DNA from 3 places in the Noviherbaspirillum sp. genome. Region 2 is predicted to be linked to each of the others. Evidence: predicted binding sites of a transcription regulator. Region 2 holds the regulator's gene; each other region holds the start of a gene.
The links. Region 2 encodes sigma-54, which starts transcription at its own class of promoters, with help from an activator protein. Its sites were predicted from a motif close to TGGCANGNAANCTGCTTT; they were not measured.
Positions count from the first base shown of each region.

Region 1: the regulator sigma-54 is predicted to act here: its motif matches at 2,406-2,423, upstream of V7080_RS20235 (PEP-CTERM sorting domain-containing protein).
Region 3: the regulator sigma-54 is predicted to act here: its motif matches at 2,647-2,664, upstream of V7080_RS11940 (ammonium transporter).

Region 1 is NZ_DAIUCO010000221.1:427-8,651, forward strand. It holds partial or broken gene sbcD (exonuclease subunit SbcD) at 1-570, opposite strand, end outside; gene V7080_RS20225 (DUF1499 domain-containing protein) at 755-1,228, shown strand; gene V7080_RS20230 (DUF2272 domain-containing protein) at 1,218-2,228, shown strand; gene V7080_RS20235 (PEP-CTERM sorting domain-containing protein) at 2,508-3,134, shown strand; gene V7080_RS20240 (ABC transporter ATP-binding protein) at 3,246-3,947, opposite strand; gene V7080_RS20245 (ABC transporter ATP-binding protein) at 3,962-4,726, opposite strand; gene V7080_RS20250 (branched-chain amino acid ABC transporter permease) at 4,723-5,778, opposite strand; gene V7080_RS20255 (branched-chain amino acid ABC transporter permease) at 5,780-6,652, opposite strand; gene V7080_RS20260 (ABC transporter substrate-binding protein) at 6,812-7,951, opposite strand; gene V7080_RS20265 (alpha/beta fold hydrolase) at 8,017-8,225, opposite strand, start outside.
Region 2 is NZ_DAIUCO010000106.1:3,577-15,401, reverse strand. It holds gene V7080_RS13570 (KpsF/GutQ family sugar-phosphate isomerase) at 1-854, shown strand, start outside; gene V7080_RS13565 (KdsC family phosphatase) at 854-1,381, shown strand; gene lptC (LPS export ABC transporter periplasmic protein LptC) at 1,378-1,974, shown strand; gene lptA (lipopolysaccharide transport periplasmic protein LptA) at 2,012-2,563, shown strand; gene lptB (LPS export ABC transporter ATP-binding protein) at 2,565-3,305, shown strand; gene V7080_RS13545 (RNA polymerase factor sigma-54) at 3,322-4,800, shown strand; gene hpf (ribosome hibernation-promoting factor, HPF/YfiA family) at 4,900-5,247, shown strand; gene V7080_RS13535 (enoyl-CoA hydratase/isomerase family protein) at 5,393-6,484, shown strand; gene V7080_RS13530 (deoxyguanosinetriphosphate triphosphohydrolase) at 6,493-7,641, opposite strand; partial or broken gene aroKB (bifunctional shikimate kinase/3-dehydroquinate synthase AroKB) at 7,672-9,301, opposite strand; gene V7080_RS13520 (Ig-like domain-containing protein) at 9,331-11,430, opposite strand; gene pilQ (type IV pilus secretin PilQ) at 11,456-11,825, opposite strand, start outside.
Region 3 is NZ_DAIUCO010000086.1:4,456-16,280, reverse strand. It holds gene rplS (50S ribosomal protein L19) at 1-246, opposite strand, end outside; gene trmD (tRNA (guanosine(37)-N1)-methyltransferase TrmD) at 347-1,096, opposite strand; gene rimM (ribosome maturation factor RimM) at 1,126-1,674, opposite strand; gene rpsP (30S ribosomal protein S16) at 1,702-1,956, opposite strand; gene V7080_RS11945 (TM2 domain-containing protein) at 2,160-2,510, shown strand; gene V7080_RS11940 (ammonium transporter) at 2,725-4,197, shown strand; gene V7080_RS11935 (hypothetical protein) at 4,194-4,595, shown strand; gene V7080_RS11930 (acyl-CoA dehydrogenase) at 4,665-6,455, opposite strand; gene V7080_RS11925 (electron transfer flavoprotein subunit alpha/FixB family protein) at 6,547-7,476, opposite strand; gene V7080_RS11920 (electron transfer flavoprotein subunit beta/FixA family protein) at 7,537-8,286, opposite strand; gene V7080_RS11915 (sulfurtransferase TusA family protein) at 8,544-8,771, opposite strand; gene V7080_RS11910 (NUDIX domain-containing protein) at 8,865-9,383, opposite strand; gene alaS (alanine--tRNA ligase) at 9,418-11,825, opposite strand, start outside.

The DNA of each region.
Region 1 (8,225 bases), on a different contig from region 2:
GCAGTGCCCGAGCGCAACGATCGCCTGGCCAGGCGTACGGCGCAGCAGCGCATGCCGCAGCGCTTCCTGATAAACGAGCGCGATACCTTCCATGTACGGGTCGCCGTTGGTCTCGATGCGCGGCACATCGCCCGGGCGCAAAAACGGAATCGCAAGGCACCAGGCCGCAACCGCTCCGGACCGGTTCTTCAACGGCACGATCAGCTGGTCGAAGTCCAGGTTTCCGCAGGGAAGACGCCGGACCTGGCCGATCACCGTGATATCCATGTCTTCCAGCAACGGCGCCGGGGCTTCCAGCCTGCCCGGCGAGTCGTGATTGCCGGCGGTGATGATGATATTCAGGTGCGGGGCAGCGGCCTTGGCCTGCTGGAGGAAACGGTAAAACTGCTTTTGCGCGGACGCCGACGGATTGGTGTTGTCGAAAACATCGCCGGCGATCAGCAGGCCGTCCACCTGCTCGGCAACGATGGTGTCGAGCAGCCAGTTCAGGAAGCACTGGTGCTCATAGGTGCGGTCGAAATTGTGCAGGGTCTGGCCAAGATGCCAGTCGGAGGTATGCAGGAAGCGCATTGTGTTGACTTTCATTGCCGACGGGATTGATGCCCGCGTGATGCGCGGATTTTACCAAGAGGCAGGTTCGTTCGGACGGGCATTATGATCGGCGCAACGCAAATCCACTCTGCTATGATCGCCTGGCCGTGGCCGGCACGGAGCCTGGAACATGATGCCTGGACGACAAATGCGCAGGAAGATGATGATTTTCATAACCGCAGTCGTGGTGGGAGTGCCCGTCGCGGTGGTACTGGCAGGACAAATGAATTTGCTTTCCGGCACATCGCCTGGCGATCTCGGTGTACGCAACGGGATGCTGAAGGCACCTGGCCCGGATACGCAGAATGTCGTATCCAGCCAGGCTTCACTGCATCCGCATCAACCGAACCACGTCATCGCTCCACTTCAGTTTTCCGGCGACCCGTCCGCGGCCTTCGCGAAGCTGAAAAAAATTGTCGCCGGCATGGACGGAGCAACCGTCGTGGTGTCGGAACCCCGATATCTACGGGCGGAATTCCGGACGAAGTGGCTGCGATTTGTCGATGATGTGGAATTTGTTGTGGACACGGGCGGCGGTGTCATTCATATGCGCTCGGCGTCGCGGCTTGGGCGGCGGGACTTCGGCGTGAATCGCGCCCGGCTCGAAGCGGTGAGGGCGGCATTCGATGCGACATAAATTCGGCAATGCCGTGCGGCTGGCGCTGGCCGCAGCATGCCTTTCGCATCTGTCCGTATCCGCGATGGATGCCGCATGCCGGCATGACGGCGCCACCAGCCCGCTCGGTAACCGGATCGCCGACCTTGCCGTCCGCGAACATCGTGAATTCGGCGGGCATCGCATCGATGCGAACGGTTATCTGGTTCGCTTCGGCGCGGTGGAGTCGGAAACGGAATTGTTGCTGAACCCGGAATCAGGCCGCCGCTCGGCGGAAACACCGGGGCGCTTCGCCTGGCGGCGTGTATGGGAATACTGGGTGACGCTCAACAGGAAGGTCCCGGGCGAGACTGCCGACCGCAAGATCGTATTTGTACCCGGCCTGCTGGATGATCCGGCGTCGCAGGCGCCGGCCAGGGAACAGGCGCTCGGCACCTTGCTCCCGGAACTGGACAAGCACCAGGGTGCCGCCGGTACTGCGCTGCGTGAGGCGGCCGTGCGTGCCGCCCTGAACGACTCGCCCTGGTCCGCAGCCTTCATTTCCTACCTGATGCACCACGCCGGCCTCGCGGAACAGCAGTTCCGCTATTCATCGACGCATTCGTATTACATCACGCCTGCCTTCGAGTCGATGCAAAACTACGCCTACCATGCCTGCGACCCGCATCGCGCGAGACCGCGCGTGGGCGACTTGCTGTGCTATTCGCGCAGCAATCCACCCTTGAAAAGTTTTTCGGCGTGGCAGGCGGCGGTCAGGGCGGCCGGTTTTATCACCGCATCGCATTGCGACGTGGTGGTTGAGGTTGACATCCCGGCCCGCAAGTTCGACACCATCGGCGGCAATGTGATGCAGTCGGTAACGCGGCGGACGTTGAAACTGAATGAAGCCGGTGTGCTGTCACGCAGTCATCGTGTCATCGAAACCGGCCGGTCCAGCGAAACTGATTGCTCCCTGCGGCAGAAATGCCGCCGTCAGGATTTCAACCGCCAGTATTGGGGCGTGCTGCTGCGCTTGAAATGATTCCGCAAACACGACGGCACGGCGTTTTATTCCCACCCGCGCGATCGCTCTTTTCGGGGTTGATTTGCTTGCGTACGTTGTCGAAAAACCTTACATGTGCAAGCGATTCGCTCATGTTCAAACCTGCGCCGTGACCGAAGTCATTGATGTTGCACGAGAAAATAATCTATCGATCGTTGGCACCGATATTGCTAAGAGAGAACTGTTGCACAAATCTCAACCACTTAGCCCAAGAAGATGTGCTGCTTGGACTCTATCCAACCGCTTTTCAGAATCGATATGAAAAAATTAATCTCCTCTGCAGTGTTTTCCATCGCAGCCTTGGCTGCCGGCGCTGCGCAAGCCATCCCATCCCTCAGCTTCATCATTGATGGCGATACGTTCAACAATCCGTATTCGATTACGAATAATTCGACTGGCGGGGAAACAGTAACCCGATTCAGCCTCAATCTCGGGACCATCCCATCCGGCGGCCCATACTGCTTCGATACCGCCAACGGCGGCCCCTGCAATCCCAGCCCTCAAAGCCCAACTCCGTTTTCGGCAGTCGGTGCTACAGGCACCACGACAGGTCTGATCGCGCCGGTTATCGTTGCCGACGGTGCGCAGATCCTTGATCTGTTTTTCAATGATTTTGATTCCGGCGAAACATTCAGCTGGAATATCGATATCGACAGTGCAAGCACATTCTCCACATTCGGCAATGATTTGATCGGTGCAACCGCATTCGTCGACTTCTCGAATGGTCAGCGTCTGATCGGTTCGCTCTTCGCCGTCGCCGGCAACCCGGATGCTTCCCAATTCACCGTCACTGGTATCGTTCCGACCACCGGTGTTCCGGAGCCAAGCACAATGGCATTGATGGCGCTCGCCGGCCTGGCTTTCCTGCGCCGCAGGAAGGTCTGAGTCCGGAACGCTTTCCCGAACGGGAATTGGTTCTAAAGTAAAAAGTGCCGCGTTGATCGCGGCACTTTTTCATTGGGCACCGTGGTTGCCGGTCAACTGCAGCAGCAGTAGTCAAACACCCAGATAGCCCACCAGTTGCTCCGGCGATGCCATCAGCGCCGCGGATTCACCTTCAAGCACGATCCGGCCCTTTTCCAGCACGACGGCAAGATCGGTGTGCGCCAGTACGGCCCGGTAGTTGCGATCGACGATCAGGGTACTGATACCTGTTTCGCGGATCTGCGAAATCACCCGCCAGATTTCCTTCACGACGAGCGGTGCAAGTCCCTCAGTCGCTTCATCCAGAATCAGCAGGTCGGGATTTGTCATCAGCGCACGGCCGATCGACAGCATCTGCTGCTCGCCGCCTGACAATTGCTGGCCGCCGTGGTCAAGCCGCTCCTTCAGCCGGGGAAAGGTATCGAGCGCCCTTTCGAAGGTCCAGTCGCGGCGACCGGACGGACCCGGCCGGGCGCTCATGATCAGGTTTTCACGCACCGACAGGTTGGGGAAAATGCCGCGGCCTTCCGGCACATATCCGATCCCGAGACGGGCCATTCTTTCCGGCGCCTGCCCCGTCACATCCCTGCCATGCCACACAACCTTGCCGGATGCAGCGGGAACGAAGCCCATGACCGATCGGATCATCGTCGTTTTGCCCATGCCGTTGCGGCCCAGCAGGCCGACCGCCTTGCCGGCCGGGATCTGCAGGTTCACGCCCTGCAGGATGTGGCTGTCGCCGTAATAGGTGTTCAGTGATGTGATCTGCAGCACGATGGAGCCTTGGTTCAGGTATGGGCATCGCCCAGGTATGCGACGTGGACCGCGGGGTTGTTGCGGATCTGTTCCGGGGCATCGCTGGCGATCACCTCGCCGTTGACCATGACGGTGATGCGGTCGGCGACGCGGAACACGGCATCCATGTCATGCTCGACCAGCAGCACGGCATGGGTCTGCTTCAGGCGTGCCAGCATGTTGAGCATCCGGTCGGTTTCTTCCGCGCCCATGCCTGCGAGGGGCTCGTCAAGCAGCAGGACACGCGGGCGGGTCGCCAGGCACATCGCGATCTCGAGTTGTCGCTTGCCGCCGTGGCTCATGCTGCCGGCATTTGCATGGGCGGCATCCGCGAGGCCGGTCGCTTCCAGTGCTTCATGCGCGATGTCATTGCTGGCAGCGCATTCGCGCGCCGATTCCCAGATATTCCACGGACGCTGCAAGGCAGCCTGCGCCGCCAGGCGGCAGTTTTCCAGCACGCTGAACGTCGGGAAGATGGTGGTGCGCTGGTAACTGCGGCCGATCCCAAGCCGCGCACGCCTTGGCTGGGGAAGCCGGGTGATATCCTCGCCGGCGAGCTGGATGCTGCCTGCCGATACCGGTATTTCGCCCGACAGCATGTTGATCAGCGTTGATTTTCCGGCACCGTTGGTCCCGATCACAGCATGGACCTGGCCGGCATGCAGGCTCAACGTCACCTTGTCCACCGCCGTCAGGCCGCCGAAGCGGCGCGTCAGGCCGGAAGCTTGCAGCAGAGCAGGGGCGTGCGTCGGGTTCATTTCTTCTCTCCATACGGACCGGCTTTTCCGCGCGCCGGCTTCCTGCCTACCGCATTGGCGAACCATTGTCCGATGCCGATCAGGCCGTGCGGCAGAAGGGCGACGAACAAGATCATGGTCAGTCCGAGCGTCAGTTGCCAGCGATGCGCGAACGCGCCGAAGATCGCTTCCGAGGCATAGAACTCCTTGAGCAGCACGAAAGCGACTGCGCCAATGACCGCGCCGCGGAAGCTGCCGAGACCGCCGAGGATGATCATCAGCAGCACCGCTCCCGATTCATGCCAAGACAACATTTCTGGGTTCACGAATCCGGTTTTCGTCGCTTTGATAAATCCGGCCAGCCCGGCAAGCATGCCCGCGATGACGAAGGCGGCGAGCTTGTAGTAATAGGTATTGAAGCCTGCGGCCCGCATGCGCTGCTCATTGACCCGGATGCCGGCGAGCGCGTGGCCGAAGCGCGAACGCTCGAGCATCGCCAGGAATCCATAGGTGGCCGCCAGTGTCCCCAGCGCGAAAAAATACAGGTGGCCGCTTTTGTCGAGGTCGATCAGCGTCTTGCCGCCGACTTCGAGGGCCGGCCTGAGCGTGAGGTAGATGCCGTCGCTGCCGCCGCCGATCGGCGTATCGTGGACCACGAAGTAGGCCATCTGGGCGAAGGCCAGCGTCACCATGATGAAATAGACACCCTTGGTACGCAGACTGAGTGCGCCCACGGCGAGCGCATAGACGCCAGCGCCCAGAACGGCGAGCGGCAGCAGCACGGCGATCGAGCCGGCGGCCGCATCCGGCGACAGCCGGGCGGTGACGTAGGCGGCAATGCCGAAAAACGCTGCATGCCCGAGGCTGATCAGCCCGGCCTTGCCGACCAGCAGTTCAAGGCTGAGGGCGAAGATTGCGTAGACGATGATCGTCAGTGCCAGGTCCTGCATGTAGGACGAGAGCACCGAAGGCAGCGCCGCCATTGCGGCGAGCACGAACACCGGGGCGAGCCAGCCCAGGCTGGAGCGCCGGGGCGTGCCGATGCGGGTGGCGGCGAGGGAAGTCGTGTTCATGTCAGTAGCCTTTGCTCTTCAGGCCTTCCGGACGCCAGATCAGGATCGCGGCCATCAAGAGGTAGACGCCGATGCCGCTCAATTGCGCGAAGAAAACCTTGCCGAAGGTGTCGACGAATCCCACCAGAAGCGCGGCGATCAGCGCTCCGGTAATGGATCCGATGCCGCCGATCACAACGACCACGAAGCAGATGATGAGGATATGGCCGCCCATGCCGGGATACACCGACGTGACGGGCGCGGCGATCATGCCGGCCAGCGCCGCGAGCGCGACGCCGGCGGCGAAGACGGTGCGGTAGAGCAGCCGGATGTTGATGCCGAGGCCGCGCACCATGTCGCGGTTGCTGGCGCCGGCCCGGATCATCATGCCGAGCTTGGTACGGTTGACGACGTAGTAGAGGCCGATCGCGACAACCAGGCAGGCCGCCGAGGCGAACAGGTTATAGATCGGATACGTCATCACGCCGCCCAGCGATATGCCGCCGGAAAGCCAGTCGGGCGCCTTGACGCCGTGTACCTCATTGCCGATCAGGATGCTGCGGCCTTCCTCGAACACCAGGATCAGCGAGTAGGTCATCAGGACCTGCTGCAAGTGATCGCGCTGGTACAGGTAACTGAAAAATACCCATTCGAGGAGGTAGCCGAAGATGGCCGCCAGCGCCACGCCGGCCAGAAGTTGCAGGATGAACTGGTCGCCGAAAAGCGGCGCGAGCGAGAAGGCGAGATAGGCGCCGATCATGTAGAAGCTGCCATGGGCGAGGTTGATCACGCCCATGATGCCGAAGATGAGTGTCAGTCCGCTCGCCACGAGGAACAGCAGCAGGCCGTACTGGATGGCGTTCAGGCACTGGACGAGGAAGGTTGGGAAATCCATGGGGCTTGTTGCCGGGTTAGTTGATGTGCGGCGGTCGGGTCAGCATCCAAACAGTCTCCCGCCGCACCGGGAGCATGGATTCTATTGCAGACAGTAAGCCGGAATTCCGCAGGGTGCGCCGGTCGCACCCTGCGAACTAAGGACTCGTCGTCGCCGGTATTACATCTTGCAGCCGCGTGCAGGATCAGCCAGCGATTTGATCGCAACGCCTTTCACTTCGTTGTTCTTGCCGTTCACCTGACGCAGGTAGATATCCTGCACCGGGTTCTGGGCAGCCGACAGGCTGAAGGTGCCACGCGGGCTGTCGATCTTCGCCTTGCGCATCGCTTCCTGCAACTGGTCCCGCTTGCTGATATCGCCATTGACCGCCTTCAGGCCCGTCGCCAGGAGCTGCGCCGCGTCGTAGCCTTGCACCGCGTACACATCGGCATTCGTCTTGAATGCCTTGGCAAACGCGAGCCGGAAAGCATTGTCGCGCGGGGTGTTGAGGTTGTCGGCGTAGTGCAGCGTGGTCAACATGCCTTGCGCCGCCTCGCCCTGCGCTTCCAGCGTGCCATCGGTCAGGAATCCGGGTCCGTACAGCGGGATGGTCTTGTTCAGGCCCGCCGCGACATAATCCTTGACGAACTTGACCGCGCCGCCGCCGGCGAAGAAGGCGTACACCGCATCCGGCTTTTGCGACGCGATCTGTGTCAGCAGGGCCTGGTATTCCACGTTGGGGAAGGGCAGCGTCAGATTGTCCGACACCTTGCCGCCGCCTTTTTCGAATCCCTCGGTGAATCCTTTGACGGATTCGTTGCCTGCCGCGTAGTTCCAGGTGATCGTCATCGCCCGCTTGTGTCCCCGCTCCGCGGCGACCTTGCCCATCGCGAATGCAGGCTGCCAGTTGCTGAAGGAGGTGCGGAAGATGTTCTTGGCGCACATCGCGCCGGTAATCACGTCCGCCCCGGCGTTCGGGACGATGAGCAGCGTGCCGGTTTCACGCGCCACCTTGGCCATGGCCAGCGCGACGCCGGAGTGCACGGTGCCGACCAGCACATCGACCTGGTCGCGCTTGATCAATTTGTTGACGTTGTCGGTTGCCTTCGCGGGATCGGATTCGTCATCCACCTTGAAATACTGGACTTCCCGGCCTGCCAGCTTGCCGCCCTGTTCGTCGACATGCATCTTGAAACCGTTTTCGATCATTGCTCCGAGGTTGGCGAAGGTCCCGGTGGCGGGCAGCATGAAACCGACCTTGATGGGGGCGTTGTTCTGCGCGGCGGCCTGTCCGGCCGCACCGAGGGTGGCGACCGCCAGTGCGGCGACGGTTAGCTTGAAAGTGGTTTTCACACATGTCTCCTTGCTTGTTGTTGGTAGGTACTTTACATCGAACGCAAAATAAAGCCGGCAACCGCTTTCATGGTGGCTTCAGGCTGGTCGCGGTGCGGCGAGTGACCGCAGTCCGGAATGACGACGAGTTCCGCCTGCGGTACCTTTCTCCGGATGCCGTAAATCTGTTCCAGGGTGCCATACTCATCATCGGCTCCCTGGAGGGCCAGTACAGAGCAGACGATGCCCGGCAATTCGGCCT
Region 2 (11,825 bases):
TGCAATGCAGCGGCCGTGTCGTGGTGTCAGGCATGGGCAAGTCGGGCCATATCGCGCGCAAGATCGCCGCCACGCTCGCCTCGACCGGCACCCCTGCCCTATTCGTCCATCCTGCGGAAGCGGCCCACGGCGACCTCGGCATGGTGACCGAAAACGATGCCTTTGTTGCCATTTCCAATTCCGGCGAAACTGCCGAACTGCTCGCCATCGTGCCGATTATTAAGCGAATGGGCGCACGCCTGATCGCCATGACCGGCAATGAGTCGTCCAATCTCGCCCAGCTCGCCAATGTCCACCTGAATGTGAGGGTCGATAAGGAGGCATGTCCGCTCAATCTGGCGCCTACCGCGAGCACGACCGCCACGCTGGCCCTTGGCGACGCCCTGGCGGTAGCGCTGCTGGATGCGCGCGGCTTCCAGGAAGAAGACTTCGCACGCTCCCATCCCGGTGGCGCACTGGGCCGGCGCCTGCTGACCCATGTTCGCGACGTCATGCGCAGCGGCAACGCGATTCCCTCCGTCACGGCCGACGTGTCGCTGTCGGATGCCTTGTTTGAAATCACCCAGAAAGGCATGGCGATGACTGCCGTGGTGGACCAGGACTATCGCGCCATCGGTATTTTCACCGACGGCGATCTGCGGCGATTGATCGGACAGGTACAGGATTTCACGAAGCTCGTGATCGCCGATGTGATGCATGCCAATCCGCGCACCATCGGCCCGGACCAGCTTGCGGTTGAAGCCGTCGAGATCATGGAGCAATTCCGCATCAATCAGCTGCTGGTCGCGGATGTCAACGGAAAGCTGGTCGGGGCATTGCATATCCATGACCTTACCCGCGCCAAGGTGATCTGATGAATGACCAGTTGGTTGCCCGGGCAGCCGGTGTACGACTGATGATCTTCGATGTTGACGGCATTCTGACCGACGGCAGCCTCCATTACGGACCGGATGGCGAGGCAATCAAAACCTTCAATGTGCTTGACGGGCATGGCATCAAGCTTCTCCAGCAATCCGGCGTGGCGACGGCAATCATCAGCGCCCGCAAGTCGGACATCGTTGCGCGCCGTGCGACCGATCTCGGGATCCATCATCTTTACCAGGGCGTGCATGACAAGTACGCGGCGTTCAAGCAACTGCTGGCGGATACCGGTTGCACGGAGGATGAAACCGGCTTCGTCGGCGACGATGTCATCGACCTGCCGATACTGACACGTGTCGGCTTCGCAGCCAGCGTTCCGAACGGGCATATCGAGGTGCGTTCACGCGTGCACTATGTGACCGAGGCTTTCGGCGGGCGCGGCGCGGCACGGGAATTGTGCGACCTGATCCTGAAGGCGCAGGGAAATTACGAGGCGGCGCTGGCGCCGTACCTGAAATGAACGAAGCGCGTTCGACAAGGCGGTTTCGCCTGTTCGTCATCATGGCGCCGATGATTGCATTGGCGCTCGGCAGTTTTTGGCTGCTTGAAGTCATGCGGCGCTCCGCCAGCGAAGATATACCCAATGTGACGCGCACCGAACCTGATTTTTACGTGGAAAAATTCAATTACGTAAAAATGTCCAAGGACGGCGGCGTGCAATATCACATGGCGGGCGAAAGGATGACGCATAACCCGGTGGACGATTCCTATGACATCGTCAAGCCGGTGGTCAATAATCTGCGGCAGGGCGAAGAGCCGCCGATCACGTTGCGGGCGGACCGCGCACGGGTCGTGAGTGACGTTAGCGAAGTGCATCTTTACGATAATGTCCGGATGGATCGGCCTGCGTCGCCGACGGGGGAACGGATGCATGCCGAGTCGGAATATCTGCTTGTATTGCCCGACGACGACGTGATCAAGACGCACAAACCGGTTGATATCACCGTGGGGCAATCAAGACTGACGGGCGTGGGCATGATTGCCAATAACGCGACACGCGAGTTTCAGCTTTCGAGCAATGTCCATGGCACGTATCAAGCCCCGGCACGATAGACCGGTATACATTGAGGCATTAAGAAAGACTCTTTTCATGAAACGTTTTTTGCTCCTGTCCGTCTGGATGCTTTGCGTGGGCGTAAATCCTCCTGCCCATGCCGAGAAAGCCGACTCGGAACAGCCGACCAAGGTTGAAGCGGATCGAATGGCGTATGACGACGTCAAGCAGATCAATACCTTCAGCGGCAACGTCGTCCTGACCAGGGGCACCATGATCATGAAGGCAGGCAAACTGGTCGTCACGCAAGACCCGGCAGGCTATCAATATGCAACATTGCTTGCGCCCGCCGGCGGCGTAGCGACGTTCCGCCAGAAACGTGACGGCGGCCCGAATCTGTGGGTTGAAGGTCAAGCCGAACGCATCGAATACGATGGCAAGGCAGAAGTGGTCAAGTTGTTTTCAAACGCAAAAATTCGCCGCCTGGAAGGCAACAAGCCGACGGATGAAGTCGAAGGTGAATTCATTTCCTACGATAGCCGGGCAGAGTTTTTTACCGTCAACAATGCACCGGCAGGCAACGCCAAGAACGGTAGCGGGCGTATCAGGGCGGTGATTCAGCCGCGCACCGAATCCAAGGGTCAGTGACATGGCAAGCACCCTGGTCGTTCGCGGATTGCAGAAAAGTTACGGAACCCGGCAAGTGGTGCGTGACGTATCACTGCAGGTGGAAAGCGGCGAAGTGGTCGGACTGCTCGGCCCCAACGGCGCAGGCAAGACGACGTCGTTCTACATGATCGTCGGCCTCGTTCCTTCCGATGCCGGTGAGATCGATCTGAATGGCGTCGCGATATCGCGCCTGCCGATTCATCGGCGCGCTGTGCTGGGCCTGTCCTACCTGCCGCAGGAGGCATCGGTCTTCCGCAAGCTGACGGTGGAAGACAATATTCGCGCCGTGCTGGAGCTGCAGCGGGACAATGGCAAGCCGTTGTCGCGGCAGGCGATCGAGAAGCGACTGAATACATTGCTGGCCGAGTTGCAGATCGAAAAGCTGCGGGAAAACCAGGCGCTGTCGCTGTCGGGCGGCGAGCGCCGCCGCGTCGAGATTGCGCGTGCGCTGGCGACGAACCCGCGATTCGTGCTGCTTGATGAGCCCTTCGCAGGCGTCGACCCGATCGCGGTCATCGAGATCCAGCGGATCGTGCGCTTCCTGAAGGAACGCGGAATCGGCGTGCTGATCACGGACCACAACGTCCGGGAGACACTGGGCATCTGTGATCGTGCCTACATCATCAACCAGGGCGCTGTGCTTGCCAGCGGCCGCCCGGACGACATCATCGCGGATGAATCGGTACGCCGCGTTTATTTGGGAGAACACTTCCGCATGTAATGGAAGCACGGCTGCTATGAAACAAACCCTTCAACTCCGTATTTCCCAACATCTGGCGCTGACGCCCCAGCTGCAGCAATCGATCCGGCTGCTGCAATTGTCGACGCTTGAACTGCATCAGGAGCTGGAGCAGATTTTGTCGGACAACCCGATGCTCGAGCGCGTCGATGATCCGCTGGATCATTCCATCCGCCTGCTGGCCGACGGTGCAATCAGCCCCCAGGGCACCCAACCGGATACACCCGTACCCAACGATGCCGGATCGGCTGCCGGTGAGGACACCGACCGGCCCTTCGAAGGCGGCGATGGAGCGGACACGCCTGCTGCAGGCGAAGCGGAATGGAGCTTCGACGATGTGGCGCGCACCTCGAAAGCGCCGGAGGACGATGATGCGCGGCCCCAGCTGGAAGCGCACGAAACCACCTTGCGCGAACATCTGCTCGAACAGATGCGGGTATCGGTAAGGGAAATGCGGGATCGCGCGCTGCTTGAGTTGATGATTGACGCGCTCAACGACAACGGCTACCTGGAAGAACCGCTGGAAGAAATTCATGCGCGACTGCCGGAAGAACTCGGGATCGAGATTGAAGAATTGTCGGTGGCGCTGAAGATGCTGCAAAGTTTCGATCCGGCGGGCGTCGGCGCACGCACGCCATCGGAATGCCTGGCAATCCAGATCCGGCGCTTTCCGAAGGTGCCGCTGGTGACGCGCCGCCGGGCTTTGACGATCGTCGAAGAACATCTGACGCTGTTCGCCCAGCGCGACTTCAACAAGCTCAAGAAAATCCTGGATTGCGACGACGAAGATCTGCGTGAGGCACAGACGATCATCAAGCAATGCAATCCGCACCCCGGTGCGGCGTTCGCCTCCGATACGTCGGACTTCGTGGTCCCGGATGTCATTGTCAAAAAGACCAAGAACGGCTGGCAGGTCATGTTGAATCATGATGTCATGCCGCGTCTTCGGGTCAATGCCCTGTATGCCAATATCCTGAAGCAAAGTAAAGGTGAGGGGTCACTTACTTCGCAGCTCCAGGAGGCCAAATGGCTGATCAAGAATATGCGTCAACGCTTCGACACGATCTTGCGCGTCGCACAAGCGATCGTGGACCGGCAGCGCAACTTCTTTTCGCACGGCGCGGTAGCGATGCGGCCCCTTGTCTTGCGTGAAATTGCTGATACACTGGGTTTACACGAGAGCACCATTTCTCGTGTGACAACACAGAAGTACATGTTGACCCCCCATGGCATGTTCGAGCTCAAATACTTTTTCGGCAGCCATGTCGCGACGGAAGCAGGGGGTGAAGCCTCGTCGACAGCGATACGAGCGCTCATCAAACAATTGATAGGAGCTGAAGACCCCAAGAATCCATTCTCAGATAGCAAGATCGCGGATATGTTAGGGGAACAAGGTATGGTCGTTGCGCGGAGAACCGTCGCCAAGTACCGTGAAGCGTTGAAAATCCCCCCTGTCAATCTGCGAAAATCTCTCTAGGTTGTTCCTTTGTAGTTGCCATCCGTTGCTGTGTTCCGGCGTAGTCCTCTACGCGGACACGTTGCGAACCGCCAGCGACACTATCCATAGGAGTGCTGTATGAATCTCATGATCAGTGGACAACATCTCGAATTGACTCCAGCCATTCGCCAGTACGTAACAAGCAAACTGGATCGGGTACTCCGCCATTTCGATCATGTCATCGATGTTGCGGTGATTCTGGGAGTCGAAAAACCCTCTGAAAAAGATAAAAGGCAAAGAGCTGAAGTCAATCTGCGCGTGAGAGGCAATGTAATCCATGTCGAAAGCTTTGCAGAAGATCTGTATGCAGCAATCGATTCGTTGATCGACAAGCTGGATAGGCAGGTATTGAAGTACAAGGGCAAGATGCAGGACCACCAGCATGAGGCGATCAAGCGCATGACGGAAGACTTGCCGGCGGCCTGATTCAGGCGGCAATCGGCAACAGGAAAAGGGCGCACGGGTTGCGCCCTTTTCCTGTTGCGGCCGCACTTTGCAAATGTCCGCAGGACGACTGCAGCATCGGGACGGTGCCGATAAAATAGCTGCAATTACATAAAACACCCTCATCATGACTGCTCACATTATTTCCGCTGTCCGGAACAACATCGGCTTTATCACGCTTGACCGGCCGAGGGCGCTCAATTCCCTGTCCCTTGATATGGTTCGCGCCTTCACGCAGGTATTGCTGTCGTGGCGCGACGACCCGGCCATCGCCGCGGTGGTCGTGCGCAGCACGAGTGAGAAGGCGTTCTGCGCAGGTGGGGACATCCGCTTTTTCTTTGATGCCGGCAAGGCGACGCCGCAATCCGGCAGCATGCTGATCGAGGATTTTTTTACCGAAGAATATGCATTGAATCATTTGACTCATCACTATCCCAAGCCGTATATAGCGCTGATGGACGGGATTGTCATGGGTGGCGGGATGGGGATCGCACAAGCCGGCCCTGCCAACCGGATGCGTATCGTCACCGAACGGACGAAGATGGCCATGCCGGAAGTGAACATTGGCCTGTTCCCGGACGTAGGCGGCAGCTTCTTCCTTTCGCGGACTCCCGGCAGGCTCGGTGTTTATCTCGGCATAACGGGAGAAACAATCGGCGCAGCCGACGCGATCCATGCAGATCTGGCCGATGTATTCATCCCTGCGGACCAGATTGGGGCGCTTTTGCAGTTGTTGGAGACATCCGCTGTGAGCGATGTCCGGGAGAGCGTCGCACGATTTGCCGAACCGTATGCATCGCATGCACTGCCTGACCAAAGCGTACTCGCCAGGAACCGTGCTGCGATCGACCGCCACTTTCAGCACGATGACGTGCGCGCCATCATGGCCTCGCTGGCAGCAGATGATGATGCATTTGCCCAGCGAACAGTGGCGACGATGCATAAACGGTCGCCGCTGATGATGTGCGTTACGCTCGAGCAGTTACGCCGCGGTGCCGGCATGAGCCTGGCGGATTGCCTGCGGATGGAAAGGACAATGGTGCGGCGAAGCTTTGAACAGGGAGAAGTGACGGAAGGAATTCGCGCACTGGTGATCGACAAGGACAATGCGCCGCAATGGCAGCCGCGGCATCTTCACGAGGTTACCCGCGAAAGCGTCGATCGCTATTTCCAATCAGCCTGGCCGGAGTGGGCGCATCCGCTGCGGGCGCTCGAATAAATCGGCGGTTAAATTTCATCCACCTGGAACAGGCGGCGATGTTCGCGCATGGCGTAGCGATCGGTCATGCCGGCGATGTAATCCGCGACCTTGCGCGCCTGCCACTGCAACCGTTCCTGCTCGTTGCCTTGCATGACCTGATAGTCCGGCGGCAGCAAACGCGGCTCCTGCATGAACGCTTCAAAAAGCTCCCGAACGATGCGGCGCGCCTTGCTGGTCATCCGGTTGACCTGGTAATGGAGATACAGATTGTCACGCAGGAACCGCTTCAGTAGCGCCGCTTCCGTGTTCATGTCATCGGAAAACGCAATCAGTGCAGTGCTGTTGCGGACGTCATCAACAGTTTTCACCTCGGCATCCTGAATCCGCGCGCGTGATGTATCGATAAGATCGATCACCAGAGCATTGATCATGCGGCGTATGGTTTCATGTATCGCGCGACGCCCGGAGATACCCGGAAACGATGCTTCCACTTCCTTGCGGTGCCGTGCATAAAAATCGATGTCGTCGAGCTGGGTCGTTGTCAGTAAGCCGGACCGCAAACCGTCGTCGATATCATGATTGTTGTAGGCAATTTCATCCGCCAGATTCGCCAGCTGCGCTTCCAGCGTCGGCTGCTTCTTGTCGATAAAGCGCCGACCGACATCGCCCAGCTTTTTTGCATTCTTCAGCGAGCAATGCTTCAGGATGCCTTCGCGCGTTTCGAACGTCAGGTTCAAACCGTCGAAGGCGCCGTACCGCTCTTCCAATTCATCGACCACGCGCAGACTTTGCAGATTGTGTTCAAAACCGCCGTAGTCCTTCATGCAGGCATTCAATGCATCCTGCCCGGCATGGCCGAAAGGCGTGTGCCCGAGATCGTGAGCCAGTGAGATCGCCTCGACGAGATCTTCATTCAACCGCAGATTCCTTGCGATCGACCGAGCGATCTGGGCAACCTCGATGCTATGCGTCAGGCGGGTACGGAACAAATCCCCTTCATGATTGACGAATACCTGGGTCTTGTATTCCAGGCGCCGAAAAGCCGTGGAATGAATGATGCGGTCCCGGTCCCGTTGGAACTCGGTGCGCGATGACGGCGTCGATTCGGGAAAGCGACGTCCGGGAGACGCCGAGGAGAAGGCAGCATACGGTGCGAGATGCGCCTCGAGATTCATTTTATGCGGCCATGCCGATTGAGGTTCTCATCACACGCATGCCTTGAGCGTTTCAAGCAACACGCTCTCGGGTACCGTCATGATCACCGGCGTTCCAAGCGGCTTGATCAAAATGAACTTCATCTTGCCGCCCTCATTCTTTTTGTCGACCTGCATCAACTCCAGCCACCGATCGGCGCCGAGATCAGGCGCGACGACTGGCAGATTGGCGGCCTTTACCAGAGATGTGACGCGTGCTTTTGCCGCAGCATCAATGAAGCCCATGCGATGGGACAAATCGGCTGCCATCACCATTCCGCACCCCACCGCTTCCCCGTGCAGCCACTCGCCATAACCAAGCCCGGACTCGATGGCATGACCGAAGGTATGGCCGAAATTCAGAATTGCGCGGAGACCGCCCTCGCGCTCATCCTGGCGTACGACATCGGCCTTGATCTCACAGGAGCGGCGTATTGCATGGGCCAGTGCGGCAGAATCTTTAGCCATCAGCTTGTCGATATTCGATTCGATCCAATCAAAGAATGGAGCATCAATGATGGCCCCGTGCTTGATCACTTCGGCCAGCCCGGCCGATAGCTCGCGTGCGGGCAAGGTTTTCAGTGTTCCGGTATCGGCGATCACGGCCTGCGGCTGGTAAAACGCACCGATCATGTTCTTGCCGAGCGGATGATTGATCCCTGTTTTGCCGCCGACGGAAGAGTCGACCTGCGCCAGCAGGGTCGTCGGTATCTGTATGAAAGGAACGCCGCGCATGTAGGTCGCCGCTGCGAAACCGGTCAGGTCGCCGATCACGCCGCCGCCCAACGCCACCAGCGTGGTTTTGCGGTCGCATTTCTCCGCCAGAAGTACGTCAAATACCTTCATCAGGCTGGACCAGTTTTTCTCTTCCTCGCCATCGGGCAGGACAATACTGGTGACCGATTTTCCAGCCGCGGAAAGTGTGGTGTGCAATTGGTCCAGGTAGAGGGGTGCAACGGTGGTGTTGGTCACGACGGCGACCCGCGCACCCGGCACGTGCTGCGCGATCAAATCCCCGCGCGATAGCAGTGATTGTCCTATGCTGATCGGATAGCTGCGATCCCCCAGGTCCACTTGCAGCGTTATCGGGTCGGTTTGTTGCATCGTCATGGGAATACTAGGAAATGGGGTCTGTCTTATCGTCCCGCCCATCGTTGCCCGAAGCGCTTTCGAGCTGGTCCAGGATGCCTTGAACCAGTAATTGTACGTTAGGGCGCCCGGTTTCCACGATTATGTGGGCAACTTCGCGATAGAACTCTTCCCGCTCGCGCGCCAACTGCTCGATCTTCTGACGTGGATCGGCGGTTTGCAGCAGCGGTCGGTTCTTGTCGTGCGCAGTGCGATGCAAGATGCTATTGACGCTGGCACGCAGGTAAATCACGGTGCCGCGGGTTTTGAGGAATTCTCGATTTTCCTGTTTGAGAATGGCACCGCCGCCTGTGGCAAGGACGATGTTCTCTTCTGCTGTTAGGTCGCGAATGACTTCCGCCTCGCGCTGACGAAAGCTGGCCTCGCCTTCAATTTCAAAGATCAAAGGAATCGAGGCGCCGGTACGCGCCTCGATTTCATGATCTGAGTCTACAAATCGCTTGTTGAGCTTTTTTGCGAGGGCGCGGCCGACGGTTGTCTTGCCGGCCCCCATGAGACCCACTAAAAATATATTGCTACGTGTCACTGCGATCGGAATGAAAAAGCACTGCCATTGCCTTTTGGTGTTGTCACCTTGATTAAGAAGTTGCCGTGTTCACACTGATCATTGGCTTTGATTACGACCGAATGGAAAGTACCTCCGACTGCATTTGTCGAGAGCACTTTATCGGGAAAGAACGTTTGAGGCGTAATCTTATTTGCATCGGCTGCTTCGACTTTTGTTTCGTTTGGCATTGGATTGTTGTTTACATCTATCAGACGGAACGTCAACTCTCTACTCGAACAACCTGGGCCGCCCACTCCTTGAATAATCGATGGATCGCCGTCCGCAGGGGCCCAGTCTCGGCAACCGCTGGCGCTGCAAACCTGCCGAATCAGTGTAGCGAACGATCCGCTGAACACGAACTCTGCAGTGCGGCTGATATAGTTAATTCCCCATTTGCCGTTCCCGCTCGCACTGTACGTACTGCTGTTGTATGGGAAAGGCAAATCACCATTCACTGCATCATATTTGCCGTCAAGCGTACCTGCGGATACGCCGGCAGTCTTAGCCAAGGAACCAGCATCCAGGAATGGATCGCCCATATCAGTGTGTGGCTCTCCGCCGCTTACGCATGTATCAACAAGAGGACGATAGGTGACAGGCACATTTCCGTCAGCATCACGGACAACGGCACAGGAATATTGACCATCGCCGTTAGAATCCACGAAGTCCTCAACTCCCTGAGCGTAGGCAAGCACAGTCACTCGTCCGTTGACAGGTTTGAATTGTTGACTCTGCAGCCTTACCGTACAGCCACCATCGACCGTGTTGCAGGCGCCTTGTGCAGATGTGCCAATCGCCCCACCTTCTGTTACAAAGTTAACCGTCGTGTTGTCAGCGATCTTGTTACCGTATTGGTCTGCCAAACGAATTGTAACGTTCGCTATTTCGCCATCATATTCCAACCCTTCGATGTTGTACTTGTCTGCACTAAATGACATGAATCGCTGAATTGGCAAACCTGTCGATACCGTAAGGGAATCGGACAAACCACTAATAATTCGTCCATTGCGTGTTGCTTCTGCAATTACACGAACCGGAGTCGGGATAGTGCCCGAGGATACAGTTGTCGTCACATTGCCACTTGCATCAGTTGTTCCTTTTGCAGGCAATACGGTAAGTCCGCCAGTTGTAGTAGTAGCCCTGAAATTGACATCTACGCCAGCCAACCCATTGTTGTTTTGATCTACAACCTTAAAGGTCAAAATTGCTGCTTCTTTACGCCCCAGTCCTCCGGAACCTTTTAGAACAATCGACGACCCGGCAAGATCCGATCCAATGAATTGAATTGTTCCAATGTTTGCCGGATCCACATTCAACGAAATGGTTTTCATGGAATTGCCGATGGAGGCTGTGACTGTATCGGTACCGCGATTACAACCATTATTTGTATATGTCGCCATCTGTACGCCATTTACAACCGCACCCGGGACAATTGTTGCGGCGCCATCACCTACACATAGCGAAGTCAGTGTCAGTCCTGACACTGTACTAACCGGCTGACCACCACTAGTTACAGGCACATTGAGCGTAATAGTGCTGAACGCGGGCAAAGACCCAACTGGAGCGGGATTCCATGATAGATTTCCAACCGTCAACGGCGCCGCACCCACAGCAATGTTGGCCGAGCTCGTTGCAGAAACTGTTCCTTTAATCGCACTGGCTTTAATCGTCAATGCGCCTGCTGATGTAAAGGTCTTCGGCTTGATGTTAATCACCGCTACTCCCGCATTGTCGGTCAATGCGGATTTCGAAACAGGTGTAAATTCCAGTAGCGCCTCGTCTGACGCTTCAAAAGTCACAATTGCGCCCGAAACCGGTGCACCGCTTCCATCAGAGAAAGTTGCACGTGCAGTCGCATTTTGTCCGCCTGACAGAGTACTAATTGTCGCTCCACTTCCATCAATAACGGCTAAAGCGAGCTTTGCTTCCCTTGTGGTGCCAGTACTGCCTCCTCCGCCAGCGACGCCCGGAGAGCCGCCTCCTCCACCGCAAGAAGCGAGCATCGCTATTGATAGGGCGCCCACCGCTATTCGCGCCACAGTAGCGAACGAGAATTTATTTCTAACAAGATTCATGATTTTCCCTAAGGTCTTTTTTTATTCAACGTACTGATAACCGCTCTGCAACAATTTTGGGAGTAATAAATATAAGTAATTCTGTTTTGTCATTCGTCCGTGAATTTGACTTGAACAGATTACCAACAACCGGAATATCTCCAAAGAGTGGCACTTTCGTCTCAGTTTCACGCTCGGTTTGCTGGAAAATACCTCCTAACACAACCGTTCCGCCGTTTTCTACCAACACTTGTGTTTTCACATGCTTGGTGTCGATTGCAAAACCAGCCCTGGTCTCTACGCCTACACTGTCTTTATTCACATCAACGTCGAGGATAATGTTTCCGTCCGGTGTTATTTGAGGCGTAACTTCAAGTTTTAAATTTGCTTTACGGAACGCAATCGAAGTGGCACCA
Region 3 (11,825 bases), on a different contig from region 2:
CAGCGGGGAATACAGCTGGAAGGTACGCTCAACACCTTCGCCCGACGAAATTTTGCGAACGATGAAGTTCGAGTTCAAGCCACGGTTGCGGCGGGAAATCACGACACCTTCGTAAGCCTGTGCACGCTTGCGCGTACCTTCGACGACGTTGACGTTGACGACGACCGTGTCCCCTGGTGCGAAGTCGGGAATATTCTTGCCGAGACGGGCAATTTCTTCCTGCTCTAGTTGTTGGATCAGATCCATTTTCAGCTCCTGAAACCATCGTACCGGCGCATGTTAAATTTATTGCCCGACAGAGGATGGGGTTACAAATACAGGCGAAACATCCTGCTTCGCCCGCGCTTTACTGCAAACTGCTCAAAAATCTTTCATCTGCCCGCGACAGCAATCCTGCGGTGCGTGCCTGGATGATCAGATCGGGGCGCTTGCGCCAAGTTGCCTCAAGGGCTCGCTCGCGCCGCCACTTTTCGATCTCCACATGATGCCCGCTCATCAATACCGCAGGGACCGTGACATTCTCGTAAATCTCCGGCCGTGTGTAATGCGGGCAGTCCAGCAAACCATTGACGAAGCTGTCCTGCACGGCGGATGCGTCGTCGTGCAATACACCGGGCAATTGCCGGATTACCGCATCCATCAATGCCATCGCCGGCAGTTCGCCACCGGAGAGGACGAAATCGCCGAGGCTGATTTCTTCATCGATGCAACGATCCAGCAAACGCTGATCCACTGCCTCATAACGACCGCAGAGCAATACCAATCCCGGCTCCGCCGTCATTGCCATTACCCGATCATGAGTCAACGGCCGGCCCTGCGGCGACAGATAGACGACCCGGGGCGCAGGCAAGCCTTGCTTCGACTGGCGCGCTTTCGCCGCATTGATTGCGGATTCGAGCGGCTTCGCCAGCATGACCATTCCTGGCCCACCCCCATAAGGACGGTCATCAATGGTCCGGTAATTGTCGGTTGTAAAATCCCTCGGATTCCACAGCGCCAGTTCACATTTCTTTTGTTCGAATGCGCGTCGGGTGATCCCCGACTGCGTGATGGCGACGAACATTTCCGGAAAGAGCGTCACGACATCGAATTGCATTGCGCCGTCCTTTTCCGAATGCCGGAGGCTTAATAATCCAGCCCCCAGTCCACCGTAATTCTTTTTTCCGCCTGGTCGACGGTTTTGACGAACTGATCAACAAAGGGAATCAACCACTCTTTTGGCTTTTCCCCTTCAACGGCAGGCGCGGTGACCCGCAGTATGGGATGCGCGCCGTTGTCCATCAGATCACTGACTTCGCCCATCGATTCGCCATCGAGGTTTTGTACTTTCAGGCCAATCAGGTCGATCCAGTAAAACTCGTCGCTTTCCAGCGCCGGGAAGTGGCTGCGTCGAACCTGGACTGTGGCGCCTTTCAGCGCTTCGGCGGCATTGCGGTCCGCTACACCCATCAGCCTTGCGACAACATCTTCTCCATGCATCTTTGCCTGCATCATGTCGACGTCGCGCAGATCAGGCTTGTCCAGCCACCATGTCGTCGCATGCAACATTGCGTCAGCATCTGAAGAGTAGGGCCGGATACGGACCCATCCATGTATGCCATAGGCGCCGGTCACATGCCCGACCAGTACAAGGTCATCGGGGATGTCGACCCCGGAAGCGGTCTTGCGCGACAACGTCGAAACAGGCTGAAGGAAGCGTTATTACGCAGCAGCCTTTTTGCCGGACTGGTTCACGAGGCGTTCCACTGTCGGGGAAAGCTGCGCGCCCACGCCCTGCCAGTGCGCCAGGCGGTCCTGAGCGATGCGGAAGCTTTCGTCCTTGCCGGAAGCAACCGGGTTATAGAAACCGAGTCGCTCGATGAAGCGGCCGTCGCGGCGGTTGCGCGAGTCGGTTGCAACGATGTTGAAGAAAGGGCGCTTCTTGGCGCCGGCACGGGATAAACGGATAACGACCATAATGTTTCCAAAAAGTGTTCGAACACGGAAAAGCCGGCAATTATAGCTGGTTACGACGCCCCCAGCAACCTCGAACCGGGTTGGCGACAAAGAAGGGATGGATCGCAGAACGCCATGCGACTTGGCCATTTGCATTTCGTTGCCTAGTTGCCAGCCCTCGTGCACACTAGCCAGCCTACAAGGAAAGCAAACCTCTTTTAAACATGAATACATCGCACAAGAACAAAACCCTTGCCACCTTGCTGGCATTCCTTTTCGGCGGACTGGGCTTTCATCGTTTTTATCTGTACGGCAAAAAGGACATGTGGGCTTGGGTGCACCTGGTGTTGTTTCCGGTGTCCGTTTTTGCCGGCTTCATCGAAGCCCTCGTTATCGGCCTGACGCCGGACGAAAAATGGGATGCGCAACACAACCTCCATTCAGGCAGGCAGTCTGCCTCCCGCTGGCCTCTCGCGGTGCTTCTGGTGCTGACGACCGCGGTCGGTGCAACTGTCTTCATCGCCACGCTTGCTCGCACATTCGACCTCCTTTATACCGGCGGCTCGTTCGGCTGATCATCAAGTAGCGGTTGCCTTCTTTCCGGCACCGCACCCACGCACAAATTTCTCCTTTGCAACACCAGATTGGTGCAATTGCAATCTAAAAACGACCATTCGGCGATTTTCTTCCAGGTTTTAGCCTATTGCTGCATGGCACAAAAAGTGCATTGATGAAACATATGCGCGATCGCGCCTATTTCATCAATCGCCAATGGGAGTTTTCATGAAGATGCGTGCCGCCTCTGCGTTACTCACATTTACCGGCCTGCTGTTTTGCCTGACGATTACGCTCGCCCGGGCGGAGCAGCCCGGGTCGCCACAGCATCCTTCGGGTCTGGTCGAGGTCATGGTGCCGTCAAATGAGACTGCCGCAGGCTTCGGACCGGGCAGCACTGCGCCGGCAGCGCTAAAAGCCGAGAGCAGCGTCGCTTCGTTACCCGTGGACGCCCCTGCTCCTGCCCTTACCAAGCCGACCCTGGTCGACGCCTCTACCATCAGTGCCGGCGATACGGCATGGATGCTGACGTCGACTGCATTGGTAATGATGATGACCATTCCCGGTCTGGCGCTTTTCTATGCCGGCATGGTGCGCAAGAAAAACGTGCTGACGACCGCGGCGCATAGTTTTGCGGCAGCCTGCGTCGTGACCGCGCTATGGGTCCTGATCGGGTACAGCCTTGCGTTTTCGCCGGGAAGTGCGTTTCTTGGCGGCGGCGACCGGATGATGTTGCAGGGTCTGGCATTCATGAAGGAAGCCGGCAAGCTGACCGTGCACAATATCGCGCCGACGGTTCCGGAAAGTGTGTTCATGCTGTTTCAGCTCACATTCGCCATCATCACACCAGCCTTGATTACCGGCGCATTCGCAGAGCGCATGAAATTTTCGGCACTGATTCTTTTCGTATCGCTCTGGTCGCTCGTCGTTTATGCGCCGGTCGCGCATTGGGTATGGGACCCATCCGGCTGGCTGGCGGCGATGGGGGTACTCGATTTCGCCGGCGGTACCGTGGTTCATATCAATGCCGGAATTTCGGGCCTGGTCGCCGCAATCATCATCGGGCCGCGCGTTGGCTTCGGCAAGGAACCGATGCCGCCTCATAACCTCGTATTGACGGTGATCGGAGCGTCGCTTCTCTGGGTGGGCTGGTTTGGTTTCAACGCCGGTTCCGCCGGCGCCGCGGATGGACGAGCAGGCATGGCGATGCTGGTGACACAGGTGGCTGCCGCAGTGGGTGCGCTTGCGTGGATGGGCGCTGAATGGGCACGCCGCGGAAAGCCATCGGTATTGGGTCTTGTGTCCGGTGCGGTCTCCGGCCTGGTGGCGATCACGCCGGCCTCGGGATTTGTGGGAGTCAACGGCGCATTCTGCATCGGAGCGGTTGCCGGCGCGGCGTGCTACTGGGGAGCAACCTCGTTGAAATCACGGCTTGGATACGACGATTCACTCGATGTCTTCGGGGTGCATGCAATAGGCGGCATTGTCGGCGCACTGCTGACCGGCATTTTCGCGGTCAAAGGCATCGGTGGCGCTGAAGGAGACCTTTTAAAGCAGGCAATTGGCGTCGTCGCAACGACGATCTACGCCGGCGTCATGACAGGGCTCATACTCGCTGTCGTCGATCTGATGGTCGGTGTGCGCGTCACCGCCGAGTCAGAACGGGAAGGATTGGATATCGAACAGCATGGGGAGCATGTGTTATGACAGCGCACCAGCAAACGACCGTGGCGGCCCTGGAGAACCAGGCATTTGCATTGATGGGACGCTTGCATGTCATCCTGCGCCGGCAAAGCGGACGGATCACGGATATCGAGTACATGCGGACGGATCCGGCGTATTGCCGGCATGTATTGCAAGTGGCATTGCAATTGGCATTGCAAACGCCGGCGGAAGACGTGCACGTGATCTGCGAGAAGCTGCAAGAAATCTATTTCGGCAATGACGGTTTGTTTGTCCGCAGTCCGCCCAAGGTACCGCTGATGACGCGCTTCGGCAACCCGGCGGTGCCGCCGCTCGGAACGCCTCAGGCACAGGGCGAAAAGTCGGCATTACACTCGCCGGACGAACATGTCGACCGAACCTACATCGGGCGCCTGCGTTAGATCGGCTCGATACGGTGCAATGAATGAAAAAGGGCAGCCGGAACTGCCTTTACCTATCGCAACCGGCTCTTAAAACTGTTCTTCCGTCAGTGCCAGCACGCCGCTGCTGCCTTCCACGATCGCTGCCCGGTAACCCGAGGCCTGGGACAGGATGTGTTCGGCAAAAAAGCGTGCGGTTGTGATTTTCGCTTGATAGAACCCGGCATCGCCCTCGCCTGCCTTCAGCTTGCGTTCCGCAATCAGGGCCGCGCGGGCCATCTGCCAGCCGCCCAGTACGATGCCCGCAAGCTTCAGGTACGGCACGCTGCCTGCAAACACGCCCTTGATATCCGACTTCACATTGGTGGCAACGTAGGTGACAACATCCTCCAGCGCCCTGGACCCGGCAGCCAGCTGGTTACGGATCGCAGCCAGGTCGCCGGCGCCATAGGAAGCCAGTTCTTCCTCGGTCTGCCGGACTTGCGCGAGGATGCCTTTCGCCGTTGCGCCGCCGTCGCGTACCGTCTTGCGGCCGACGAGGTCATTCGCCTGGATGGCGGTCGTGCCCTCATAGATTGTCAGGATGCGGGCATCGCGGTAATACTGCGCGGCGCCGGTCTCTTCGATGAAGCCCATGCCGCCGTGCACCTGCACACCGGTGGACGTGACGTCGATCGACATCTCGGTGGACCAGCCCTTGACGATGGGCACCATGAATTCGTAGAACGCCTGGTTCGTTTTGCGCGTCGCTTCGTCCGGATGATGATGCGCAGCGTCGAAGGCAGCTGCAGTGACGTATGACAATGCACGTGAAGCTTCCGTCTGTGCCCGCATCGACATCAGCATGCGGCGCACATCCGGTTGATGGATGATGGTGACCGGGCCGGGGGAACCGGTCAGATCCCGCGATTGCACCCGTTCCTTTGCGTACTGCACCGCCTTTTGATAAGCGCGCTCGGCAACGCCGACGCCCTGCATGCCGACCGCGAAACGGGCGGCGTTCATCATGATGAACATGTATTCCAGGCCGCGGTTTTCCTCGCCGACCAGCGTGCCGATCGCCCCGCCGTGGTCGCCGAATTGCAGGACAGCCGTCGGGCTCGCCTTGATGCCGAGCTTGTGTTCGATCGATACGCAGTGCGCATCGTTACGCGCGCCGAGCGAGCCATCGGCATTGACCAGGAACTTCGGCACGATGAAGAGCGAAATACCCTTCACGCCTTCCGGCGCATTCGGAGTCCGCGCAAGCACCAGGTGGACGATGTTTTCCGCCATGTCGTGCTCACCATAGGTGATATAAATCTTGGTACCAAAGATCTTGTAGGTGCCGTCTCCCTGCGGCACCGCACGGGTACGCACAAGCGACAGATCGGAGCCGGCCTGTGGCTCGGTCAGGTTCATCGTGCCAGTCCATTTGCCGGAGATCAGATTGGCCAGGTAAGTCTGCTTCTGCGCGTCGGTGCCTGCGGTCATCAGCGCTTCGATGGCGCCATCGGTGAGCAACGGGCAAAGTGCGAACGACAGGTTTGCTGAATTGAGCATTTCGATGCAGGGGGTCGCCACCAGCTTGGGCAAGCCTTGTCCGCCGAATTCGACCGGATGCTGGACACCCTGCCATCCCGCCTCGCCGAATGCCTTGAACGCCTCCTTGAAGCCCTTGCTGGTCGTGACATTGCCGTCATGCCAGAAGCTGGGTTCCTTGTCGCCCGAAAAGTTAAGCGGCGCAACCACTTCGGCGCAGAACTTCGCGTTTTCCTCCAGGACCGCCTCCACCGTTTCCGGGCTGGCGTCTTCACAGCCGGGCAAGGCATTCACTTTGGACAGTCCGGCCAGTTCGTTCATGACGAACAGCATATCTTTCAACGGGGCGACGTAGCTCATTCAAGGCTCCAGAAAAGAGGCAGGACCACGAATGGTCCCGCCTTCCCTACAACGATTTATCTTGATTTATTACTGATGATTGCCGGCCGGGTCAACCCAGTTCGGTAACCAGTTGCGGCACCAGCTCGAACAGGTCGCCGACAATGCCGTAATCCGCCACCGAAAAGATTGGCGCTTCCGGATCCTTGTTGATGGCCACGATGGTCTTCGAATCCTTCATGCCGGCGAGGTGCTGGATCGCACCGGAGATACCTACGGCGATGTACAGCTGGGGCGCGACGACCTTGCCGGTCTGGCCGACCTGCCAGTCGTTCGGGACATAGCCGGCATCGACCGCGGCGCGCGATGCGCCCATGGCGGCGCCAAGCCTGTCGGCGAGCGGTTCGAGGATCTTGAATGCATCGCCGGAGCCCATTCCGCGTCCACCGGACACGATGATTTTGGCGGCGGTGAGTTCCGGCCGGTCGGACTTGGCGATCTCGCGGGAGACGAACGCGGATTTGCCGGAATCGCCGACTGGCGTTACCGTCTCGACCGCGGCCGATCCGCCGGTCGGTGCGGCGTCGAAACCGGTGGTCCGGACGGTGATGACCTTGACCGGGTCGGCCGATTGCACAGTGGCGATCGCATTGCCGGCGTAGATTGGACGCTCGAAGGTATCGGGCGAAACAACCTTGGTGATCTCGGAGATTTGGCCGACATCCAGCTTGGCGGCAACACGCGGAAGCGCGTTCTTTCCAAAGGCGGTCGCGGGCGCGAGGATGTGTGAATAGCTGCCGGCAAGGGCCAGCACCTGCTCGGCGACGTTCTCCGCCAGGCCGTCGGCAAACTGCGCAGCGTCAACGACCAGAACCTTGGCCACGCCCGCGACGCGGGAAGCGGCTTCCGCGGCGCCGCCGCAATTCTGGCCGGTCACCAGGATATGGACATCGCCGCCGCATTGGGTTGCGGCCGTGACGGTATTCAGTGTGCTTCCCTTGAGCGAAGCGTTGTCGTGTTCTGCAATTACAAGTGCGGTCATGATTTTTCCTGTAGGTTGATGAGCCCGCGCGGCAAAGCCGTCGCGCCGCTCAAAAAATGCTTAGATGACTTTCGCTTCGTTCTTGAGCTTGTTGACCAGCGTCGCAACGTCCGGCACGGTGATACCTGCGGAACGCTTTGGCGGCTCGGAAACCTTGAGGGTCTTCAGGCGCGGGGCGACATCGACGCCCAGATCGGCGGGTTTGACCACGTCCAGCGTCTTCTTTTTCGCCTTCATGATGTTCGGCAGGGTTACGTAACGCGGCTCGTTCAGGCGCAGGTCGGTAGTGACGATCGCCGGCAACTGCAATGCCAGGGTCTCCAGGCCGCCGTCAACTTCGCGCGTGACTGTCGCCTTGCCATCTTCGATGACGACCTTCGAAGCGAAGGTCGCTTGCGGCCAGCCCAGCAACGCCGCCAGCATCTGGCCGGTCTGGTTGCAATCGTCGTCGATGGCCTGCTTGCCGAGGATAATCAGTTGCGGCTGTTCCTTGTCAGCCAGCGCTTTCAACAGCTTTGCTACCGCCAAAGGCTGCAGTTCGGCGTCGGTCTCGACCAGGATGCCGCGGTCGGCGCCGATCGCCATCGCGGTACGCAGGGTTTCCTGGCACTGTGTCACGCCGCAGGAAACGGCAACGACTTCAGTCACTTTGCCGCCTTCCTTGAGGCGGGTTGCTTCTTCCACCGCGATTTCGTCGAATGGATTCATTGACATCTTTACATTGGCGATGTCAACGCCCGATCCGTCGGATTTGACGCGAACCTTAACGTTGTAGTCCACCACGCGTTTGACAGGAACCAAGACTTTCATAGCTATGCCTTTGGAAAAAGATTGACGTAAACGTAAATAAGACAGGGATTATATGAGAGATTCTGCAAGCATGCCAAAATTTAGCACGATCGTTCTTTTTGACGTTTGAGAGTATGCACTAAATTGATGTAAAAAGCGAAAAATCAATTGGAGAAAAGGATCTAAATTCAATGCCTTGCCGAGCATGCGGCTTTTATTTCATGGCGCATTGCACTAGCACAAAACATGACGCTGGCGGGGTAGAAAAGCCGGCGACTTTACTTGCGTTTCATGAAGAAAATGAATTCGCGCTCGTCGGCACTGTGGGAAAGCAATTCGTTGCCGGTTTGCTTGGAGAACGCCTGGAAGTCACGCACCGACCCTTTGTCGGTTGCCACCACGCGCAGTATTTGGCCGCTTGTCATTTCTGCAAGCGCCTTCTTGGCCTTCAGAATCGGCAGCGGACAATGCAGGCCGCGTGCGTCGAGCTCTTTATCAAATTCCATATTGGTGTTCCCGAAAAGAAGCAACGCTAGTGGAGCGAGCGATTCTACCCCAAAGCGGAACGCATTGGTGCGTCGCAACAAGGAGACCGGAATTCAGGAGGCGGGCCAGTCGAGAAACTCCACCGGCAAGCCCCGGGCACGCATCCAGTCCGCCATCGCATAACCGGTTCCGGCCCGCCATGGCCGCAGCTTTTCCGGCGCGACCAGCCGGAAATCGACCAGTTCTTCCGACAACCGGATCTCGCCGGAGGCTTTTACATGGTAGGCAACGATCAGCTCGTTCTTGCGGATGAATTCATAGACGCCGATGAGGTTGACCTCATCGGCGTCGAGATTGGTCTCTTCCTTGAGCTCGCGTGCGATGCCCTGCTCCGGCGTCTCGCCGCGTTCCATGAATCCGGTAATGAGCGCGAACACCTTCTCCGGCCAGGCCGCGTTGCGCGCCAGCAGGATGCGGCCCTCGACTTCCACCAGCGCCGCCAGAACCGGCAGCGGATTGTCCCAATGCGTCCAGTGACCATCCGGACAGGCGAGGCGGGTCTTGCCGCCTTCGCCCGCATCGGCCCTCTCGACGAGAGGGGCGGCGCACATCGGGCAATATCGATAATCCATACAGGAGCTCCCGCTCAGGTCATTCAGGTCAGAATCATGCGCGCTCGCGCACCCACCCGGCCACGCCGCCGAGCGCCTTCGGCAGTCCGCTCGGATCGGTGCCGCCGGCTTGCGCCATGTCGGGCCTGCCGCCGCCCTTGCCGCCTACCTGCTGGGCAACGAAGTTGACCAGTTCGCCGGCCTTCACTTTCGATGTCGCATCAGCGGTGACACCGGCGATCAGGCTGACCTTGCCGTCATTGACGGCCGCCAGCACGATCGCCGCGGTTTTCAGCTTGTCGCGCAGCTTGTCCATGGTGGAGCGCAGCGTCGCGACGTCGGCGCCGTTCAGCGTCGCGGCCAGCACCTTGATGCCGTTGACGTCGACCGCTTCGGCCAGGAGTTCGTCGCCCTGGGCGGACGCCAGCTTGCCCTTGGCCGCGGCAAGCTCCTTTTCCAGCGCCCTGACCTGGTCCAGCATGCTGCCGATACGGGCGGAAATTTCCGATGGCGACGCCTTCAGCGTACCTGCCACCTGGTTGACGGTCGATTCCAGCGATTGAAGATAGGCCAGCGCATTGTCGCCGGTCACCGCTTCGATACGGCGTACGCCGGCAGCCACGCCGCCCTCGGCGACGACCTTGAACAAACCGATGTCGCCGGTACGCTGCACGTGCGTGCCGCCGCAGAGTTCGCGGCTGCTGCCGATGTCCAGCACCCGCACTTCGTCGCCGTATTTTTCGCCGAACAGCATCATCGCGCCCGATTTCTGCGCTTCATCGATCGCCATCACGCGGGCCTGCGTCGCATGGTTGGCAAGGATTTCGGCATTGACGATGGCTTCCACCTTGCGGATCTGCTCGTCGGTGAGCGGACCGTTATGCGCGAAGTCGAAACGCGTGCGATCGGCATTGACCAGCGAGCCCTTCTGCTGCACGTGCGAACCGAGCACTTCGCGCAGCGCCTTGTGCATCAGGTGGGTAGCGCTGTGATTGCGTACTGTCCTGGCACGCTTTTCCGCATCGACGTTGGCGTTCATCACATCGCCGACCTTGATCGAACCTTCGACCACTCGCCCATGATGGCCGAATACGTCTGCCTGGATCTTCAGCGTGTCCTCGACCAGGAAGCGGGTAGCGGCATTGCGCAGTTCGCCGGTATCGCCGACCTGGCCGCCGCTCTCGGCGTAGAACGGTGTATGGTCGAGCACCACGACCGCGTCGTCGCCGGAATTGGCCTGTTCCACCGCCGTGCCGTCGACATAGATCGCGGTCACGCGGGCGGTGTCGTGAATCAGCTTTTCATAGCCGTGGAAAGTCGTGGCGCTGCCGCTGTATTCCAGTCCTTGCGCCATCTTGAACTTGCCGGCCTCGCGCGCACGCTGGCGTTGTTCGCCGAGCAGCACGTTGAAGCGCGCCTCGTCCACCGTGACGCCGCGCTCGCGGCAGACATCGGCGGTCAGGTCGACCGGGAAGCCATAGGTATCGTGCAGTTTGAAGGCGGTGTCGCCATCGATCTGTTTCGCACCGGATGCGAGTGCCCGGTCGAGAATTTCCATGCCGTTGGCGATGGTGCGGAAGAATGCTTCTTCTTCCTGCTTCAGCACTTCGGTCGCACGCTTTTCGTTCTGTCGCAGTTCCGGATAGGCGTTGCCCATCTCGGCGACGAGCGCCGGTACCAGCGAATGGAAGAACGGCTTGCGCGCGCCGAGCTTGTAGCCGTGACGGATCGCGCGTCGGGCGATGCGGCGCAGCACGTAGCCACGGCCGGCATTGCTCGGAATGACGCCGTCCACCACGATGAACGTGCAGGCACGGATATGGTCGGCAATCACCTTCAGCGAAGGCGAATTCACGTCGTATCCGCTGGCGCCGACGGCGTCCACCGCCTTCCTCGCGGCGGCGAGCAGGTTTACGAACAGATCGATTTCGTAGTTTGAATTCACGCCTTGCATCACCTTGGTGATGCGTTCCAGGCCCATGCCGGTATCGACGCTCGGCTTGGGCAATTTGTGCATGACGCCCGCTTCGTCGCGGTTGAATTGCATGAAGACGTTGTTCCAGATTTCGACGTAGCGATCGCCGTCTTCATCGGGCGATCCGGGCGGGCCGCCGGGCACTTCGGGGCCGTGGTCGTAGAAAATTTCGGTGCAGGGACCGCAGGGGCCGGTGTCGCCCATCATCCAGAAGTTGTCGGACGCATAGCGTGCGCCCTTGTTGTCACCGATACGCACGATGCGTTCGGCCGGCACGCCGACGGTCTTGTTCCAGATCTCGTAGGCCTCGTCGTCTTCCGCATACACGGTGACCCACAGCTTTTCCTTCGGTAGCTTGAAGACGTCCGTCAGCAACTCCCATGCATATTGGATCGCGTCGTGCTTGAAGTAGTCGCCGAAGCTGAAGTTACCCAGCATCTCGAAAAAGGTGTGATGGCGGGCGGTGTACCCGACGTTCTCCAGGTCAT